2 regions of the Paenarthrobacter sp. 10N417 genome follow, and region 2 is predicted to be linked to the other one. Evidence: predicted binding sites of a transcription regulator. Region 2 holds the regulator's gene; the other holds the start of a gene.
What was found. Region 2 encodes HspR, which represses chaperone genes until heat shock. Its sites were predicted from a motif close to AAGTTGAGTCNNNNNGACTCAACTT; they were not measured.
Positions count from the first base shown of each region.

Region 1: the regulator HspR is predicted to act here: its motif matches at 1,912-1,936, upstream of clpB (ATP-dependent chaperone ClpB).

Region 1 is NZ_JBFTIL010000012.1:60,162-69,060, forward strand. It holds gene AC1DCM_RS15415 (ABC transporter permease) at 1-333, shown strand, start outside; gene AC1DCM_RS15420 (sulfate/molybdate ABC transporter ATP-binding protein) at 330-1,409, shown strand; gene AC1DCM_RS15425 (YciI family protein) at 1,433-1,768, opposite strand; gene clpB (ATP-dependent chaperone ClpB) at 1,974-4,631, shown strand; gene AC1DCM_RS15435 (septum formation family protein) at 4,641-5,417, opposite strand; gene AC1DCM_RS15440 (DUF3073 domain-containing protein) at 5,778-6,002, shown strand; gene AC1DCM_RS15445 (VOC family protein) at 6,306-7,088, shown strand; gene AC1DCM_RS15450 (VOC family protein) at 7,085-7,855, shown strand; gene AC1DCM_RS15455 (GntR family transcriptional regulator) at 7,858-8,487, opposite strand; gene AC1DCM_RS15460 (succinylglutamate desuccinylase) at 8,600-8,899, shown strand, end outside.
Region 2 is NZ_JBFTIL010000009.1:11,516-20,414, forward strand. It holds gene AC1DCM_RS12985 (CG0192-related protein) at 1-278, shown strand, start outside; gene AC1DCM_RS12990 (hypothetical protein) at 364-822, shown strand; gene AC1DCM_RS12995 (DUF3040 domain-containing protein) at 878-1,180, opposite strand; gene AC1DCM_RS13000 (carboxymuconolactone decarboxylase family protein) at 1,316-2,101, opposite strand; gene AC1DCM_RS13005 (YybH family protein) at 2,206-2,604, shown strand; gene AC1DCM_RS13010 (heat shock protein transcriptional repressor HspR) at 2,611-3,033, opposite strand; gene AC1DCM_RS13015 (DnaJ C-terminal domain-containing protein) at 3,044-4,018, opposite strand; gene AC1DCM_RS13020 (nucleotide exchange factor GrpE) at 4,278-4,937, opposite strand; gene dnaK (molecular chaperone DnaK) at 4,940-6,811, opposite strand; gene AC1DCM_RS13030 (DUF817 domain-containing protein) at 7,525-8,469, opposite strand; gene AC1DCM_RS13035 (oxygenase MpaB family protein) at 8,462-8,899, opposite strand, start outside.

The DNA of each region.
Region 1 (8,899 bases), on a different contig from region 2:
GAGGCCGTGGCGGCGACCCTGGGCGCGCGGCCAACCACGGTCCTGCGCCGGGTCACACTACCCTTGGTGGTTCCAGGGCTCGCGTCGGGGGCCGTTCTGTCCTTCGCGCGCAGCCTCGGAGAGTTTGGCGCTACCTTGACCTTCGCCGGCAGCTTGCAAGGCGTCACGCGCACTCTTCCCTTGGAGATTTACCTTCAGCGCGAAACTGACCCCGACGCCGCCGTCGCTCTTTCTTTGGTTTTGGTGGCGGTCGCCGCGGCAGTAGTGGGCCTGAGTTACGGTCGACGCCCCAGCAACACTGGTGCAAGCGCCCATGCGGACGTCCAGCCATGACGTTTGAACTGGAAGCGAGCCTTAAATCCCGCAACTTCGAGATGTCAATCAAGCTTTCCGACGGCGAAACCCTAGCCATTCTCGGTCCCAACGGCGCCGGAAAATCAACTCTTCTTGGCGTGATTTCGGGCCTGCTGCGGCCAGATTCCGGGAGCGCACAGATTGGCGGCCGGCAGCTTTTTGACCTCGACGGCGGCACCCACGAGTGGAGCGCACCGCACCTGCGCGGCACTGCGCTGCTCGCTCAGGAGGCACTGCTGTTTCCGCACCTGACCGTGCTGGACAACGTCGCCTTCGGGCCGCGCAGCAAGGGCAGATCCAAAGCCGCGGCCCGCGAAACCGCCCGGCTTTGGCTGACTGAGGTGGACGCACTTCACCTGGAATCCCGCAAACCAGCAGAGCTGTCCGGTGGTCAGGCGCAGCGTGTGGCCGTTGCTAGGGCGCTCGCCACGGAGCCCGAGTTATTGCTCCTCGATGAGCCGATGTCGGCCCTGGATATCCATGCCGCACCACTGCTGCGCCGCGTCCTCAAACGGGTCCTGGATGGACGCAACGCCATCATCGTCACGCACGACGTCCTGGACGCCTACATGCTCGCCGATCGCGTCATCGTCGTGGAGAACGGGCGGATTTCCGAGGAAGGCCCAACCCGCCAAGTCCTCGAACGCCCCCGAAGCCACTTCGCGGCCGGGCTTGCAGGACTGAACCTCATCAGCGGAATCATCACCGAGCAGGGAATCACGACGCCGGATGGCCGGCTTTTCGCCGGACAGCACGATCCCGAGTGGTCACCTTCGCCCGGCCAGGCAGGCGTGGCGGCCTTCCCGCCGTCGGCCGTTTCCGTTTTTCTTGGCGAAGTGCACGGCAGCCCACGCAACTCCTTTCCTGTCACCGTCAGTGACTTGGAGCCGCACGGCGACCAGATCCGCGTCAGGGCGGGCGGACCGGGCGCGGGGAAGCGCGGCACATTGTCCGCAGATATCACTCCTGCTGCCTCTGCCGATCTCGGCCTGGCACCGGGCGTGGACGTGCGGTTCGTCGTGAAGTCCGCGCTGGTCTCGATCTATCCGGCGTGAGGCCAGCCCCGCCTGGTTGGCAGTTACATGCCTGGAATGTCCAGGGCCTCGCAGACCTGGATGCTGGCTCCGGGCATCATCAGGTGCGGGTGGCCCTCCAGGAGAGCGAGGGCGCCGGCCATGTTTTCGGCCTGGAGGATGGTGTACCCCGCTACGCCTGTGTTGGTATCGGAGACACCTGAGTTTGCCACTTCCTTACCTCCGCCCAGAGGCGTGCCAAGATCGATGATCCCGTCGCCGGCCTTGTTGGCCCAGTCCATCCAGACCTTCATGCCTTCGGCTGCTGACTCCGGGGAGGCTTCTTCCATTGCGGATTCGGCGGACTGGGGAGCGGTGTAAAGCGCCACGTACTTAGTCATGTCGTGTCCTTTGTTGCCGGCATTTGTCGGTGGTTCCACCCTGTCACTGCCTGATCGTAGACCCCTGTTATTCACATAGCCATGGTTTCGTCTGGACAGGTGTTTCGCCGTGGGCAAACATGGAACACATGGGCCACAAAGCAAAGTTGAGCGTAGTAGACTCAACTTTGAAAGTATTGGTCTTACTCCAGAAAGGGAGCTTTCGTTGGACGTCAAATTCACCACCAAAAGCCAGGAGGCCCTTTCTGCGGCCGCCATGAATGCCTCTACTGCCGGCAACCCGCAATTGGAGCCAGCACACCTGCTGAAGGCCCTCATGGACCAGCGCGAGGGCGTTGCCGTGGCACTCCTGCGCGCCACGGGTGCCGATCCTGATGCCGTGAGCGTTCAGGCCAGTTCGGCCATCAAGTCGCTGCCGTCCTCTTCGGGCAGCTCGGTCCAGCAAGCCCAGCTGTCCCGGCAGTCCATGCAGGCCATTCAGGCTGCCCAGAATGAGGCCGATAAACTCGGCGATTCCTTTGTCTCTACTGAGCACCTGCTGTTGGGGCTTTCGGCCGGCAGCGACGCAGTCGGAAAGCTATTGCGCGACGCCGGTGCCTCCCACGAAGCACTGCTTGCCGCGCTGCCGGGTGTCAGGGGCGATCGAAAGGTCAACTCGCCGGATCCAGAAAATACGTTCCAGGCCTTGGAGAAGTTCGGCACGGACCTCACTGCTATTGCCCGCTCGGGGAAGCTGGACCCGGTCATTGGGCGTGACAGCGAAATCCGTCGCGTGGTTCAGGTCCTGAGCCGGCGCACCAAGAACAACCCGGTACTGATTGGTGAGCCTGGCGTAGGTAAGACCGCGGTAGTCGAGGGCCTCGCCCAACGCATGGTTGCCGGCGACGTCCCGGAGAGCCTCCGCGGCAAGACCCTCATTGCCTTGGACATGGCCTCCATGGTTGCGGGCGCCAAATACCGCGGTGAATTCGAGGAGCGGCTCAAAGCGGTTCTGGAGGAGATCAAGAACTCCAACGGCCAGATCGTCACATTCATCGATGAAATCCACACGGTAGTTGGAGCTGGCGCAACGGGCGACAGCGCGATGGATGCGGGCAACATGCTCAAGCCGATGCTGGCCCGCGGCGAGTTGCGGCTCATTGGTGCCACCACCCTGGACGAGTACCGCGAAAACATCGAGAAGGACCCTGCCTTGGAACGCCGCTTCCAGCAGGTTTACGTGGGCGAGCCGAGCGTCGAGGACACCATCGGCATTCTGCGCGGCCTCAAGGAACGGTACGAGGCCCACCACAAGGTGGCCATCGCCGACTCGGCACTGGTGGCGGCTGCAACCCTGTCCAACCGGTACATCTCGGGCCGTCAGCTCCCGGACAAAGCGATCGACCTCGTGGACGAGGCCGCGTCACGGCTTCGGATGGAGATTGACTCAGCGCCGGAAGAGATCGATCAACTCCGCCGTTCCGTCGATCGCCTCACCATGGAAGAACTGGCCCTGCAGGGCGAGACTGATCCTGCATCCGTTGAGCGGTTGGCTGCCCTTCGCGCTGACATGGCGGACAAGAAGGAAGCACTCAGGGCCCTCAACGCCCGTTGGGAAGCCGAGAAGGCCGGACTCAACCGCGTTGGTGACCTCAAAGCCAAGATCGACGAACTGAGGTCAGCCGCCGAAAAGTACCAGCGCGAAGGCGACCTCGAGTCGGCGTCGCGGATACTTTATGGCGAGCTGCCTGCCCTCGAACGGGAGCTCAATGCTGCGGCCGAGGAGGAGTCCGCGCGCGGCGACGCAAAGCCCGAACTCATGGTCGCAGAGGATGTTACTGCAGACGACATTGCGGAGGTCATCTCAGCATGGACCGGCATTCCCGCTGGGCGCATGCTGCAGGGTGAATCACAAAAGCTGCTGCACATGGAAGAGGAACTCGGTAAACGCCTGATCGGCCAAACCAAGGCCGTGCAGGCAGTTTCGGACGCCGTCCGCCGCGCGCGGGCGGGCATCAGTGACCCCAACCGCCCCACGGGCTCGTTCCTGTTCCTTGGCCCCACCGGCGTCGGCAAGACCGAGCTCGCAAAGGCCTTGGCCGACTTCCTCTTTGACGACGAACGGGCCATGATCCGGATCGACATGTCCGAGTACGGAGAGAAACACTCTGTCGCACGCTTGGTTGGTGCCCCTCCGGGATACGTCGGCTACGAGGAAGGCGGTCAGCTGACGGAAGCTGTGCGTCGCCGCCCGTACTCCGTTGTGCTGCTCGACGAGGTGGAAAAGGCCCACCCAGAAGTGTTCGACATCCTCCTGCAGGTTCTGGATGATGGCCGCCTCACAGACGGTCAAGGACGGACGGTGGACTTCCGCAATACGATCCTGGTGCTGACGTCCAACTCCGGAAGCCAGTTCCTGGTGGACCCGTCCCTGGATGCCAAAGCCAAGCGTGATGCCGTCATGGCCGTGGTACAGGCCTCGTTCAAGCCGGAGTTCCTGAACCGTTTGGACGAGATCGTGCTGTTCGACCCCCTGTCCGTCGAGGAACTGGCCCGGATCGTGGAACTTCACGTTGCCGAACTCACCAAGCGTCTGCGGGACCGCCGCTTGACCCTCGAGGTGAGCGACGGAGCCCGCGCCTGGCTCGCCATGTCCGGCTATGACTCGGCGTACGGCGCGCGGCCTCTGCGACGTCTCGTCCAGCGCGAAATCGGAGACCGCCTGGCCAAGGAGATCCTTGCCGGAACGATCACCGATGGCGACACCGTCTTGGTGGATACTGCGGCCGACGTCGATGAACTCACCATTGAGGGATTTGAGTCGCTGACAGGTCCTGACGGCGGCCCGTCTGTGGGCACTGGGCTACTGGTTCGGAAGAAGTAGGTCGGCGGGCTACTTATTGAGGAGGTCTTCCTTGATGGTGTTGCCCGAATCCACAACGATGAAGCAATCAACGCGGCGGTCGCCCCGATCCCAACTGGTGGTGCTTGGGTAGACGTTCTGCTGGAGCAGTACGTACTTATCGGCCGCCGCGTGATTCAGCTTTACGTCGCCGCAGACTTCACGGCCCTTGTCCTTCAGCGCGTTCGTGCCGGGGAAGGAATCGTCCGCTGGGTATGTGTGGACGGCGCCCAGTTGGGCTGAATGCTCGGTGTCACAGGGCACGGCCCGGGCTTTGGATGCGTTGGGGTCGAAGTCGGCAAAGCAATCGCCTACCTGGAAATCCTTGGCTTCTGTATCCCGCGGTAATGGGCCAAGGCTCGCCGTGGGGCTCGGGGTAGCCACAACAGCCTGAGGCCGTGTACCCAACAGGTTCAGCAGCACCCAGATCACGACGCCGATGAGCACCAGGACACCGACCACGATTGCGCCGATGACAAAACGCTGGCGTTTTACCGGGTCCCCGTGCGGGGCGGGTTGGGGCTGCTGGGGATCCCCTGGCTGGGAGGGGTCCCCGGGCTTGCCGGGGTAGTCTGGCTGGCCGGAGTAGTCTGGCTGGCCGGACTGCTCCGGCTTGCCGAGGTACTCGGACTGACTGGAGTAAGCGGGCAGCGCAGGATCAGGCTGGTCGCTGGGATTGGGAACGAAGTCCGGATCAAGATCCGGTGCAGGATCAGGCTGCAGGCCTGAAGCCTCGGGCTGTGTTTCCGAGGCTTGCTTCGGCTGCACTCCTGGGGCCTGCGGTGGCGTGGGCGGTACCCTGGGCGCAGGTGGCACCCCGGCTTCTCCTTTATCGCGTTTTTCGCGCGGTGAATCATCACGTGGTGGGGTGTTGTCCTCGCTCATATCCCGGAGTCTGCCTTCCTGCTTTGGAGCCGCATTGAGGCAGACTCTACCCAATTTTTTGGTGTATTGGAGGTGGTGGGGAGCGGTTTGGACCGTAGTTGTACCCGATGCAGGTCCGGGGTGGCACGCAGGCACCCCCGAAAGCATGTAATCTAGACATACGACAAATTGACCAAACATTCCGGGGCCTCACCGATAGCCAAGGTGACCACCTCCGGTCCAAGTACAAAAGGGGGTCACGCCATGGGGCGCGGCCGTCAAAAGGCAAAAGCTACCAAGCAGGCTCGGGACATCAAGTACTACTCCCCGAACACTGACTACTCGGCACTTGAGCGTGAGCTCACGGGCCCATCGAGTCGTGTAAAGAGCCACTTCCCCGAAGATCCCCCGGAGCCGGACTACTCGGCTTATGAGGACAAGTACGCGGAAGACGATGACGACGAGGTAGACACCCGCCGTATCGGATAGCTGTCGCAAACAATCGGTGCCTCTGGCACTGACTTGCGTACCGCCGTCGTACATTAAGGTCGTCGCGCATCTTCGGATGCCGAATATCTCTGAAAGAGGCCCGCAGGGCACGCCATTCATTGGCGTACCCTGCGGGCCTTTTTTCGTATCAGTACCACTGGGGTAATGCGGCCCACGTCTGGCGCAAGCAGTGGAAGCGCCATAGCGTAGTCCCCATGGACTCCGACGCGGGGTCAGTTAGGGCCCATTCCAGGCCTCAACACGGGCCACAAGTGACCCCGCGTTGCTAGGAAAGGGAGCGGCATGCCGGCGGTCGAGAGTTACAAGCAGGGGACACCATGTTGGGTGGACCTGTCCTCCACCGACGTCGAGGTTTCCCGGAGGTTTTACAGTGAGCTCTTTGGCTGGGAGCTGGATCCCATGGACGCCGGCAACGGCCTGACTTACTACATGGCAAAACTCCACGGCCGGAACGTTGCCGGCATGATGCAGCAAATGCCGGATGCGCCGGAGGGAATGCCGTCCTACTGGGCCAACTACATTGCCGTGGACTCAGCGGATGAGGCAGCGGAACGGGCTGTGGCGGCAGGCGGGTCGATCTTGTTCGAGCCTGACGACGTGCCGAATGGCAGCGGACGGATGTTCTTCGCCATAGATCCCACGGGTGCACAGATCGGCTTCTGGGAAGCTGGAACGCATCCCGGATCCGGCTTGGTCAACGAGCCTGGCACCATGATATGGAACGAATTACAGACCGACGACGTCCCCAAAGCCGTCAGGTTCTACGAGGCCGTCACGGGGTGCAGCAGCGAAACCACACCCGCAGGAGATCTTCAGGAGTACACCAGCCTGCTGGTCGATGGAAAGCGGATTGCCGGTGCCCTCAAGCTGCCGTTTGAAGGACTTTCGCCGTTCTGGATGACGTACTTCGGCGTCGAGGACGTAGATACTGGAGTGGAGCAGGCCGTTGAGCTTGGAGCGCACGTGATCGCTCCGGCGTTCGATGTCCCAGGCATCGGGCGAATGGCTGTGCTCATGGACCCCGCCGGCGCCGCATTCAGCATCATGACAGGACTTGCCGCATGACTTCCCGGACGCATTATTCAAGCGGTGAACCCTGTTGGGCCGATCTGCAGACCCCGGACGTACCCGCAGCCAAGGAGTTCTACGGCAAGCTGTTCGACTGGACATTTACGGACCTCCCCACACCTGACGGTCGCAGCTACGCTCAGGCCTTTGTTGGCAAGGACCTGGTGGCGGTCATCGCTCCGCAGAACCCCATGCACGAGGCTGCGGGCAAGCATGGACAGTGGAACATCTACCTCGCTGCAACGGACGCCGAGGAGATAGCGGAAGACGCCGTCCATGCTGGTGGGAAGCTCGAGTTTGGCCCGGAGCAGGTTGCCGATACAGGCGTCCTGGCGTTCATCGAGGCGCCCGGCGGCGGGACCACGGGGATCTGGCAAGCGGGCACCCACATTGGAAGCCATCTGTTCAATCAGGCCGGCGCCCTGGCTTGGGCTGAGCTGCTGACTCCAGAACCGCAGGCAGCCACAGCGTTTTTCCAGCAGCTTTTCGGGCATGAAGTCACGGAATATCCCCAGGACGACGGCGGCAGTTACAGCACGCTGATAGTCAAAGGCGAGGAGGTGGCCGGGATTGTCCCTGCCGAACAGGGCGAAGAAGCCGGTTGGCAGATCCATTTCGGAGTTGCAGACGTTCGTAAGGCCGCTGAAGCTGCGGTGGCCGCGGGTGGAATGGTGCTCGTGGAGCCGGAAGACAGGCCAGAAGCAGGATCTCTGGCTACTATCCAGGATCCCCAGGGCGGCGTTCTCAGCTTGATCCAGGTGTAGGTCTACTGGTCCTTCTCGTGGCAGAGGTCCAGGAGGGGGATCAAGACCTCCAGATCGCCTGCTCGGGCCGCCGCAACAATTTTGCGATGCGCATCCGCAACGCGATCAAGCTTGTCCTGGTTCAGGGGATAGGAGCGGCTAATGAGCCGTTGTACCGGGTTGTCCCACACTGATTGCAGCGTCTTTTGCAGGAAGCTATTCGGTGACGCCGCAGCCAGGCTCAGGTGGAAGGCACGCGTGGCCGAGAACAACTCTTCGGCATCCGTGCTGGCTGAGCCCTCGGCAATGAGGAGCTCCAATCGGGCGAGTTCAAGATTTGAATATTTCCCGCCGCCTTGCCTTATGGCCATGACCTCCAGGGCCTTGCGGACCTCGTAGACTTCTTCAACTTCTGACCGCGTAAGGGTTGTGGCGAAGTAGCCGGACCCAGGCTCGAGCGTTGCCAATCCATCGTGGACCAGTCGCGTCAGGGCGTCCCGGACAGGAGTCCGGGAAACACCGTATTCTTCCCCGATTTGCTCCTGGACGAGGGCCGCGCCGGGAGCAATGACGCCATTGACGATGTCGTTGCTGATTCTTTCGTAGACGTGCTCGCTCAGTGGCCGCACCTTCTTGGCTGCTTGCGCAGGCATTCATCCATCCCCTCGTCTGTACTTAAGACTCATTTGATCCTACGTGCTTTACAACACGGTATTCACTGTATACATTGAATCCAATTCTACCAAGCCTGAGGAAAGTTGCTCCATGACCTTGCACCTACCCCGTATCCCCGGCATCGATTTTGCCGCTGCCGGCAAGCAGTTGGGCTACCTGGAGATTGAATACTCGGACAATGAAAACGACGCCGCTGTCATCCCTTCACCTCTTGCCGTCATCAGCGGCGGCGACGGGCCAACTGTTCTCCTGCTGGCCGGAACGCATGGCGATGAATACGAAGGACAGATTCTGCTCCAGGAACTTATCCGCTCCGTTCAGCCCGATGATGTTGCGGGTCGGCTGATCATCCTGCCAGCCCTGAATATTTCCGCAGTCAGGGAAGGCCGA
Region 2 (8,899 bases):
ACGGCGAACGCGAGCCCCGGCCCAGCACGGTCAACGTGAAGGGAAGCGGAACGCTCGACGTCGGTGTCCCCGCCTTGAGTGCCTCGGCCCCGGTATCGGGCAGTGGCGTGACCATCATTGATGCTGGTGAGCTTCGCTTGAAGGTATCGCGGGTTGTCGATGTTGATTCTTCGGCCAGCGCAGCTGCATCTCCGGAGCTCCACAGCGAGTTGATCCTCAGCGGGAAGTGGGCCGGACTGGAGAAGCCTGTGGAGCTGGCAGCGGTAATCCGGACCTGAACGAGCGTTGTGTTCGGGCACCTGTTGGTCCCGCGGCCCGCGGCGTAGTCTGGCAACGGGGCCATCTACTCCGTGAGGGGTTCACATGTACAAAGCACAAAACATCATTCCCGCAGTCCAGGACCTGGCCGGCGAGTGGGTGAAGCACGCAGCGGAGGGCACGTCGTCGCAAGCGGATGCAGTTGTGGGGTGGGCGTTGTCCCGGATCAATCACGCCGACGTTCCATCTGTGGTGCACGGTGTGATGCTCACACTGACCGGGAACCGTAAAGCCGCAAAAAGGGCTCAGCGCACCGCGGCCAGAGCGGTCAAGAGAACAACGCAAACTTTGAGCCGCCGCACCAGTCAGCGGAGTTCCCCGCGTGCCGGATGGATGGTTGCCCTCGCAGTTGCTGGCGTCGGCGCAGGCCTGGTGCTCGCATGGCGAATGATGGTGCCTCCCGGGGAACCTGTCCCTGCCAAACCGGCCGCGCAGACGGCCAAGCCGACCACGCCGAATGACCTCGCTGCTTCGCCTACGGATGTGCCCCCGGAGACCTACTGAAGCTGGCCGGACGTACTGAAGCTGGCGGATTTCTACGGACTAGCTCGGTGCCGGGCTAGTCCGGCTTGCCCTCATCGTGTCGGCGAGTCCGTCTCCTGAGGACCATCCTGCTGAACAGTAAGTAGGCGCCTGTTCCAGCGAGCAGGAACCCGACCACACCCACAAGGACGAGTTGTGTGATGATCCCGGCAATGACCATCGCGAAACCGGCCAAAACTGCCAGGACACCAAAAACTGAGCGCGCCACTGCCCCTCGCGGGCGCCCCGACTTCAGCTGGAGGTCCAAGTCAGGATCCGATGAAGCGAGATCCCGCTCAAGCTCTTCCAAACTCCTGCGTTCTTCATCCGACAACGACATCGGAATCTTCCCTCACTACACGAGCATGGGACGCTTTTCAGCGCCTACACGCCAACCACTAGCACGTGCCCTTCTTGCCGTGCCATGACTTTATTATCGTCCTTTTCCGGCTACGATCCACAGCTGAAGTCAGCCTTACCCTGCGCTGGGTGCCGGCACCGTCTCATTGAGTGTGCGCAACGCATTGAGCGTACGGGGATACCCAATGTACGGCAGCAATTGCGTGATGACGTCCAGCATCAGCCCGCGGCTGTTCCCTACGTTCAGATTCGCCAGAATGTGCCCCTTGACCTGTGGCTCGCAGCCGCCAAGGGAGACAAGCATGGACAACGTGAGGAGTTCACGTCTCGGAACATCAATGCCGGTGCGTGTCAGATAGTCGCCGAAGCAGTTCCCGGCAAGGTACTCCTGGAAGTGCATTTCATCAGCTGAAGCAGCTGCACGCATATCATCGATGCGTTCTGCGCCTGCGATCTCCCTCTGGATAGCCAGACCTTTCTCCCCTCGGTCTTTCGGGGTAGTGGTGGACTGGCCTGGAACAGGTAGCTCCACACCGTTCTCCTTGAGGATTTCATTGGTGGCGTGCAGGAAATCCGAAACCTTGCCCATGCCGACGTAGGGGACGGCTTGGTAGACAAGTTCCTTCACCTCCACCGGGATCACGCCCACCGTAAGGGCCGCTCCGAGCAATGCACGGTACTCACGCATTCCTTGTGACGCGATAAGAGACGCGAGCTGAACCATGAGCCTCGTCCTGGTATCCAGTCTTCCGTGACTCAATACCTCGTCGAAAGCGAAGTTGTTGAAGATCTCCACGAGTTCGGGGTCTGTAACCGCCAAGGCTGGAAGCTGACCGGGGAAGAGTTCGTCGTGATTGCGTCGTGCCGTTTCGCTGGGTGCCATCGTGGGCCTCTCTTTCATAGGAGCTCTCCTACTAATCACACTCCTTTTGATGACGGCGCGGGAGAGTCCACTGTTACAGGTTCCGGCAGTGCCTCCTTCGCGTGCGGGAGCATACTGGGGACATGACCGAGAACGATGAGTTCCTTGCCTGGGTCAGGACCACGCTTTACCAGGCTGAGGTGGCCCTCCTCAACGGAGACTCCGCTCCGCGTCGGGCAATTTGGTCCAGCCACGAGCCCGTGAGCGTCCTGGGCGCCTGGCGCAACGCCGTCGGGCAGGAAGAAGTCGGCCGGCTTTTCACAGATCTGGCCAACAGGTTCTCCGACTGCACCGCCTACTCCTTCGAACTGCAGGCCTACGACGTCGTTGGCGACATGGCCTACACCGCTGGTTTGGAGCGATCCTCAATCTCGATTACCGGGCAGCCGGTGAGCCAGGTCCTGAGGGCCACCCAGGTGTACCGCCGCGAGGATGGCGAGTGGAAGGTTGCGCACCGGCATGCTGACACTGTTCTGGAGTGAGATGGCCTACTGCTCTGGCCGCGGCCTCCACACCACAACGGCTTGCGACCTCGCACGGGGACGTTGACCGCGGGCCAGACTGACGACGTCGCCCGCTGCTCCTGCCGCGAAAATACGCGTGTCCAAAGGACTTCGGCGCCGGGTTAGTTCTTCTGTCAGTTCGGCCACCCGGTACTGCAACGCCGCTACCTGGTTTTCAAGGTCCAGGATGCGCCTGATGCCTTCGAGCGAGACGCCGGACTGGGAGAGGCGCTGGACCTCCCGCAGCTTATCGACGTCGTTCTGGGAGTACCGCCGGGACTTCCCGGGGGCACGGCTGGGCGAGACAATGCCCAGGCGGTCGTACTGGCGCAACGTCTGCGGATGCATGTCGGCAAGCTCCGCGGCGACGGAGATGACAAAGATCGGCTGGTTGACGTCGATTGCCATGACCGTCTCCCTACAACCGGGCCTTCGCGGCCAAATCGTGACGCGGGTTGGCGTCGGTGGTCGCGGCAGCAAATGCCTTCACGGCCTCCTCCGCTTCCTTGTTCAGGTTCTGGGGGACGGCGACGTCGATAGTCACCAGCAGGTCACCGGTCGCCTTGGACGTTTTCACGCCGCGGCCCTTGACCCGGAGAGTACGACCGGACGGCGTCCCGGCGGGGACGCGTACCTTGACGGTGTCGCCGTCGATCGTTGGAACATCGATAGTCGCGCCGAGCGCAGCTTCCGCAAACGTGACCGGCACGTGGATGCGGATGTTGTCGCCGTCGCGCTGGAAAAACTCGTGGGGCTTCACATTCACGGTGATGATGAGGTCACCGTTTCCGGCGGGACCAACGTTGCCCTTGCCGCGTTGCCGGACCTTCTGCCCGTCCTTGATGCCCGCGGGAATCTTGACGTCGATCACGTGGCCGTTGCTTTCACGCAGGCTCACAGTAGTGCCCTTGATGGAACCGGCAAAGGAGATGGACGTCGTCGCAGTGCGATCCGAGCCCTTCTGCGGAGCACGCTGGAACCCGGTCTGGCCTCCACCGAAGCCACCCCCAAACAAGTCAGCAAACTCCGGAGGAATACCACCGGCACCCGAAGGCTGACGCGCGCCGCCACCAAACAAACCACCGAACAGGTCCTCGAACCCACCGTTGGCGCCAGCACCACCACGCCCGGCGCCGGCACCCGGAGCGAACCGGGCACCACCCATAGCGCGGATAGCGTCGTACTGCTGCCGGTCCTCAGGGTTGGACAACACCGAGTAAGCCTCGGAAATGTCCTTGAACTTCTTCTCCGCAGAAGCATTCCCCGAGTTCGTATCAGGGTGATGCTCGCGGGCTAGCTTGCGGTAAGCCTTCTTAATATCCGCGTCAGACGCGTCCTTGGCAATACCAAGGATCGCGTAAAAATCCTTTTCAACCCAGTCCTGGCTGGCCAAGAGCGTTTCCTTTCGTTGTGTCGAAGCTTGCGCTCCGCTGGATAGGGGGCCGTGCCCGCTTCGCGATGCCCGCCACGCCGCGGCCCCCTATCCAGCTGCGCGCTGCGGTCATCCCACCTTAGGTGACCCGACAGCCGAGCCGGAGCGGATGAGGGGGCCCGGGAGTGGCATCGGGCCTACCGGAGCGTGGTGGCCAAAGTCCGCAGGACTAAAGCCACCACGCGAAGGGGCGGGGCCCCCTCATCCGCGAAGGCGGACGTTACGCCGGAACCGCCACGATCACTTGGGCCGCACGCAGAACCCGCTCGCCGGAGCGGTATCCGGAGCGCAGCACCTGGCTGACCGTGTCCACGTCGATGTCCTCGCCGGGCTGCTGGATGAGTGCTTCGTGGATGGTGGGGTCGAATTCGACACCGGTTTCCGCGATGCGTTCCAGTCCGTACGTCTTCAGCGCGTTCTCCAGTTTGGTGGCGATGGCGGCGAAGGGGCCGTCTTCGAGGTCACCGTGCTGGCGGGCGGCGTCGACGTCGTCCAGCACCGGGAGCAGGGAGTTCAGGACGCCGATGACGGCCATCTCCCCTGCTACGGCGCGGTCGCGTTCGACGCGCTTGCGGTAGTTGACATACTCAGCCTGAAGGCGAAGGAGGTCGTTGCGGAGCTCCGCTGCCTGGGCTTCAGCCGCGGCGCCGGAGGCTACCGACTCCTCGGCCGGCATCTCTACCCCGTTGAGGATTTCCTCAGCCTGGGAGAGAGCGTCACCTTCCGTGGGGGCGGTGTTGCCTTCGGTGGGAGCAGCAGCTTCGCCTTCGGGGTGGCGGGCAGCCCCGGTTTCCGGGTCAACCTTGCGGTTGTCCCGGATTACGGGCTTGCGCGGCTCGTTTCCTTCAGAGTGCTCTGCTTCGTTGCCGTGGTGGGGCATGGCTACTTCTTCGCTTCGTCTTCGTCGATGATTTCAGCGTCGACGATGTCTTCGTCGGCAGCACCGGAACCTGCGCCACCGGCCGGGGCACCTTCTGCACCGGCACCCGGAGCGTCAGCTGCGGCTGCCTGCGAGTAGATGGCTTCGCCGAGCTTGGTCTGGGAAGCCTGGAGCTTCTCGAAGGCCGTCTTCACAGCGGCGTCGTCGGTGCCTTCCAGCGCGGACTTGAGGGCGTCGACGTCGGCCTTGACCTCGGTCTTGACCTCTTCCGGCAGCTTGTCGTCGTTGTCGGCGATCAGCTTGTCCACAGAGTAGGCGAGCTGCTCGGCGGAGTTACGGGTGTCTGTAGCTTCGCGGCGGGCCTTGTCCTCTGCGGCGTGCTCCTCGGCTTCACGGACCATGCGGTCGATGTCTTCCTTGGAGAGTGCGGTGCCACCGGTGATGGTCATGGACTGTTCCTTGCCGGTGCCCTTGTCCTTGGCGGACACGTGGACGATGCCGTTGGCGTCGATGTCGAAGGTGACCTCGACCTGCGGAACGCCACGCGGTGCCGGAGCGATGCCGGTCAGTTCGAACGTGCCCAGCGGCTTGTTGTCGCGGGTGAATTCACGCTCGCCCTGGAAGACCTGGATGGCCACGGACGGCTGGTTGTCGTCAGCGGTCGTGAAGGTCTCGGAACGCTTGGTGGGGATAGCCGTGTTGCGCTCGATGAGGTGCGTCATGACGCCACCCTTGGTTTCGATGCCGAGGGACAGCGGCGTGACGTCGATGAGGAGGACGTCCTTGCGCTCACCCTTCAGGACACCGGCCTGGAGTGCAGCACCGACGGCTACAACTTCGTCCGGGTTGACGCCCTTGTTGGGCTCCTTGCCGCCGGCAAGTTCCTTGACGAGCTCAGAGACAGCGGGCATACGGGTGGAGCCACCGACGAGCACGATGTGATCGATGTCGGAGACCTTGATGCCGGCTTCAGCGATGACGTCGTGGAACGGCTTCTTGGTGCGGTCCAGCAGGTCCTTGGTGAGGTCCTGGAACTTGGCACGGGTCAGCTGCTCGTCCAGGTGGACCGGGCCGTCGGGGGTGACGGACAGGTACTGGAGGGAGATGTTGGTGCTGGTGGAGGAGGAGAGTTCCTTCTTTGCCTGCTCTGAAGCTTCGCGGAGACGCTGGAGGGCGATCTTGTCCTTGGAGAGATCGATGCCCTTGATCTTGAGCTGGTTCAGCAGCCATTCGACGACGCGGTTGTCCCAGTCGTCGCCACCGAGGCGGTTGTCACCTGCGGTTGCGCGGACCTGGATGGTGGAGAAGTTGTCTTCGTCCTTGCCGACCTCGAGGAGGGAGACGTCGAAGGTACCGCCACCGAGGTCGAAGACCAGGATGAGTTCGTCTTCCTTGCCCTTGTCCAGGCCGTAGGCCAGCGCAGCTGCGGTGGGCTCGTTGACGATGCGGAGGACGTTGAGGCCTGCGATTTCGCCGGCTTCCTTGGTGGACTGGCGCTCGGCGTCGTTGAAGTATGCCGGAACGGTGATCACGGCGTCGGTGACCTTTTCACCCAAGTAGCTCTCGGCGTCGTTCTTGAGCTTCATGAGGATACGCGCGGAGATTTCCTGCGGCGTGTACTTCTTGTCGTCAATGGCGACGGACCAGTCGGTGCCCATGTGGCGCTTGACGGAAGCGATGGTGCGGTCGATGTTGTTGACGGCCTGGCGCTTGGCGATCTCGCCAACCAGGACCTCACCGGACTTCGAGAACGCAACGACCGACGGCGTGGTGCGGCCGCCTTCTGCGTTGGCGATGACGGTGGGCTCGCCACCTTCAAGGACAGAGACCACGGAGTTAGTGGTTCCGAGGTCGATACCTACTGCACGTGACATATCTTGTTTCCTTTCAATGGCCGATGTTCGAGATTGCCCCCGGCACCGGTCCGCTGGGCGGTTGGGTTATCGGGAGCCCACTCAACAATCGGCTAGTTGAGCGTTCTGCACTCAACTGTACTCAGCCTCGTTTCAAAGTCAATCCAAAGTTGAGCGAGGTACGCTCAAGTTTGGCTTTGGTGCCGAAATTTCCCCCGGAAGTACGCGGTTCAGGGGCTGGTTTCGCCCTGCGTGAACTGGCAGACTTGCGCGATGGACTTCGCTGGATTCGTGCCGCGCTGTAGCCTGCGGAGAAGCGTGGAGACACAGAACGGAGGCTCGCCGTGGTCGGGAGACACCCATTTCTTGTGCTGGCCATCTTCTTTTGCTTGAGCTGGTTCGTTCTGGTTGGGTTCCTGGACCGCGGACTCCTGAACCATAATGCTGGGGGTATTTCCGGGCTCTGCCTCGGCGAATATCTTCCCGCCGGAACAATCCATAACCCCGAGGGCTCACCCGTACCACCCCGGGGAGAGTATGCCTTCCTGCCTTTGGGGATCGAGTGCACTTTCACGATGACTGACGGCACTCATCAGCAGTCCATCCACCCGCGACTTACGCAGATCATTCTTGGTGCACTACCCGCGGCCGCGGTTCTGGCATGGGGAGTGGCTAGGGCTTCAGCGTCAATTCGCAGGAGTAGAGCTGCCTGACGACACGCAAACGCACCAGCGTCACTCCGGCGGGCGGGCGACACGGATATCCGGGTGTCCCTGGCGAATGTGGGTGGCGCCAGGGGTTTGGGTGGCGCCACCCGTTTGTGTGGCGCTGGCCGGCGGCGGCTCAGGTTTGTACACCCACGCCACGAGCACCACGGAAATGATCATCAGCAGGAACCAGGCAAGGAGCTTCTCGATCGAGACCGCCTGCCAGCCATTCACCTGGTTGGGGTAGAGCCAAGCGTGGGACCACGTGCCGATGTTCTCGGCGAACCAAATGAACAGTGCCACCAAGAGGAAAGACACCAGGATGGGCATCCTGAAGCGCTTACGGAACACCCGGAAGTGCATCACGCACCGCCCGTAGACAAGCACGACGGCGGCAAGAAGCACCCAGCGCGCGTCGAAGACGTAGTGGTGCGAGAAGAAATTAATGTAGATCCCGGCCGCTACAAGGGCAGTGATCCATCGCCAGGGGTAGTGGTCGAAGTGGAGGTCAAATAGCCGGAAGACGCGCACCATGTACGAGCCAACAGCCGCATACATGAAGCCACTGAACAGCGGAACAGCACCGATCCGGAGGAAGCCCTCGGCCTCGTAAGACCACGAACCCACGTCCGTCTTGAACAGCTCCATGACCGTTCCCACCGCATGGAACAGCAGGATCACCCGCAGCTCGCGCAGTGTTTCCAGCTTGAAGCTGATCATCAGGATCTGAATGACCACTGCGGCGATGGTCAAAAAGTCATTCCGCGCCAAGCTGGCGTCGTCCGGATACCAGAGGCGGGCTGCGATGATCACGGCGAGCAGTGCTGCACCAAAGACGCAAGCCCACGCCTGCTTCAGTCCGAACACCACGAACTCGGTCAGCCGCATGCGGAGTCGGCCGCCCTGAGCGTGCTGCAGATAACGGTGTGCGAGGTCGTCGATGGCTTGTTCCACCGAGGTCGAATTACGCATTCCTTGCCTTGCCCCCGATCTTGGACGGGGTGGTTTCCAGCCGGCTCAGATAGTAGTCCCTTGGCCAGTGCCGTATCCGCTGCGGCAGCCGGGGATAGACGCGTCCGAGCCACCGCATGGTCCGCTCGAAGCGACGGCTATCGCGGGGAGTCCACTCCAAGCCGAAGCCCTCGCGCAGATGGTCCGGAAGCAGGCCGGCGGTCAGGAAGCGGGCAAGCGGCATCGCCAGGCGCATGAGCGCGGGCCCACCTGCCGGATACAGCAGATCCTTGGCTATCTTGCGGGCTTTTTCATCAGGTCGAAGCACGTCCACGTGCGAAGACCAATACCCAGCGAAGGCCCCACGATCGGGCGGCCACATGTTCACCGGAAGCTGCAGCGCCGTCCCAATGCGCGCATAGTCGCGGTACATGCGGTCGGCGGTCTCGTC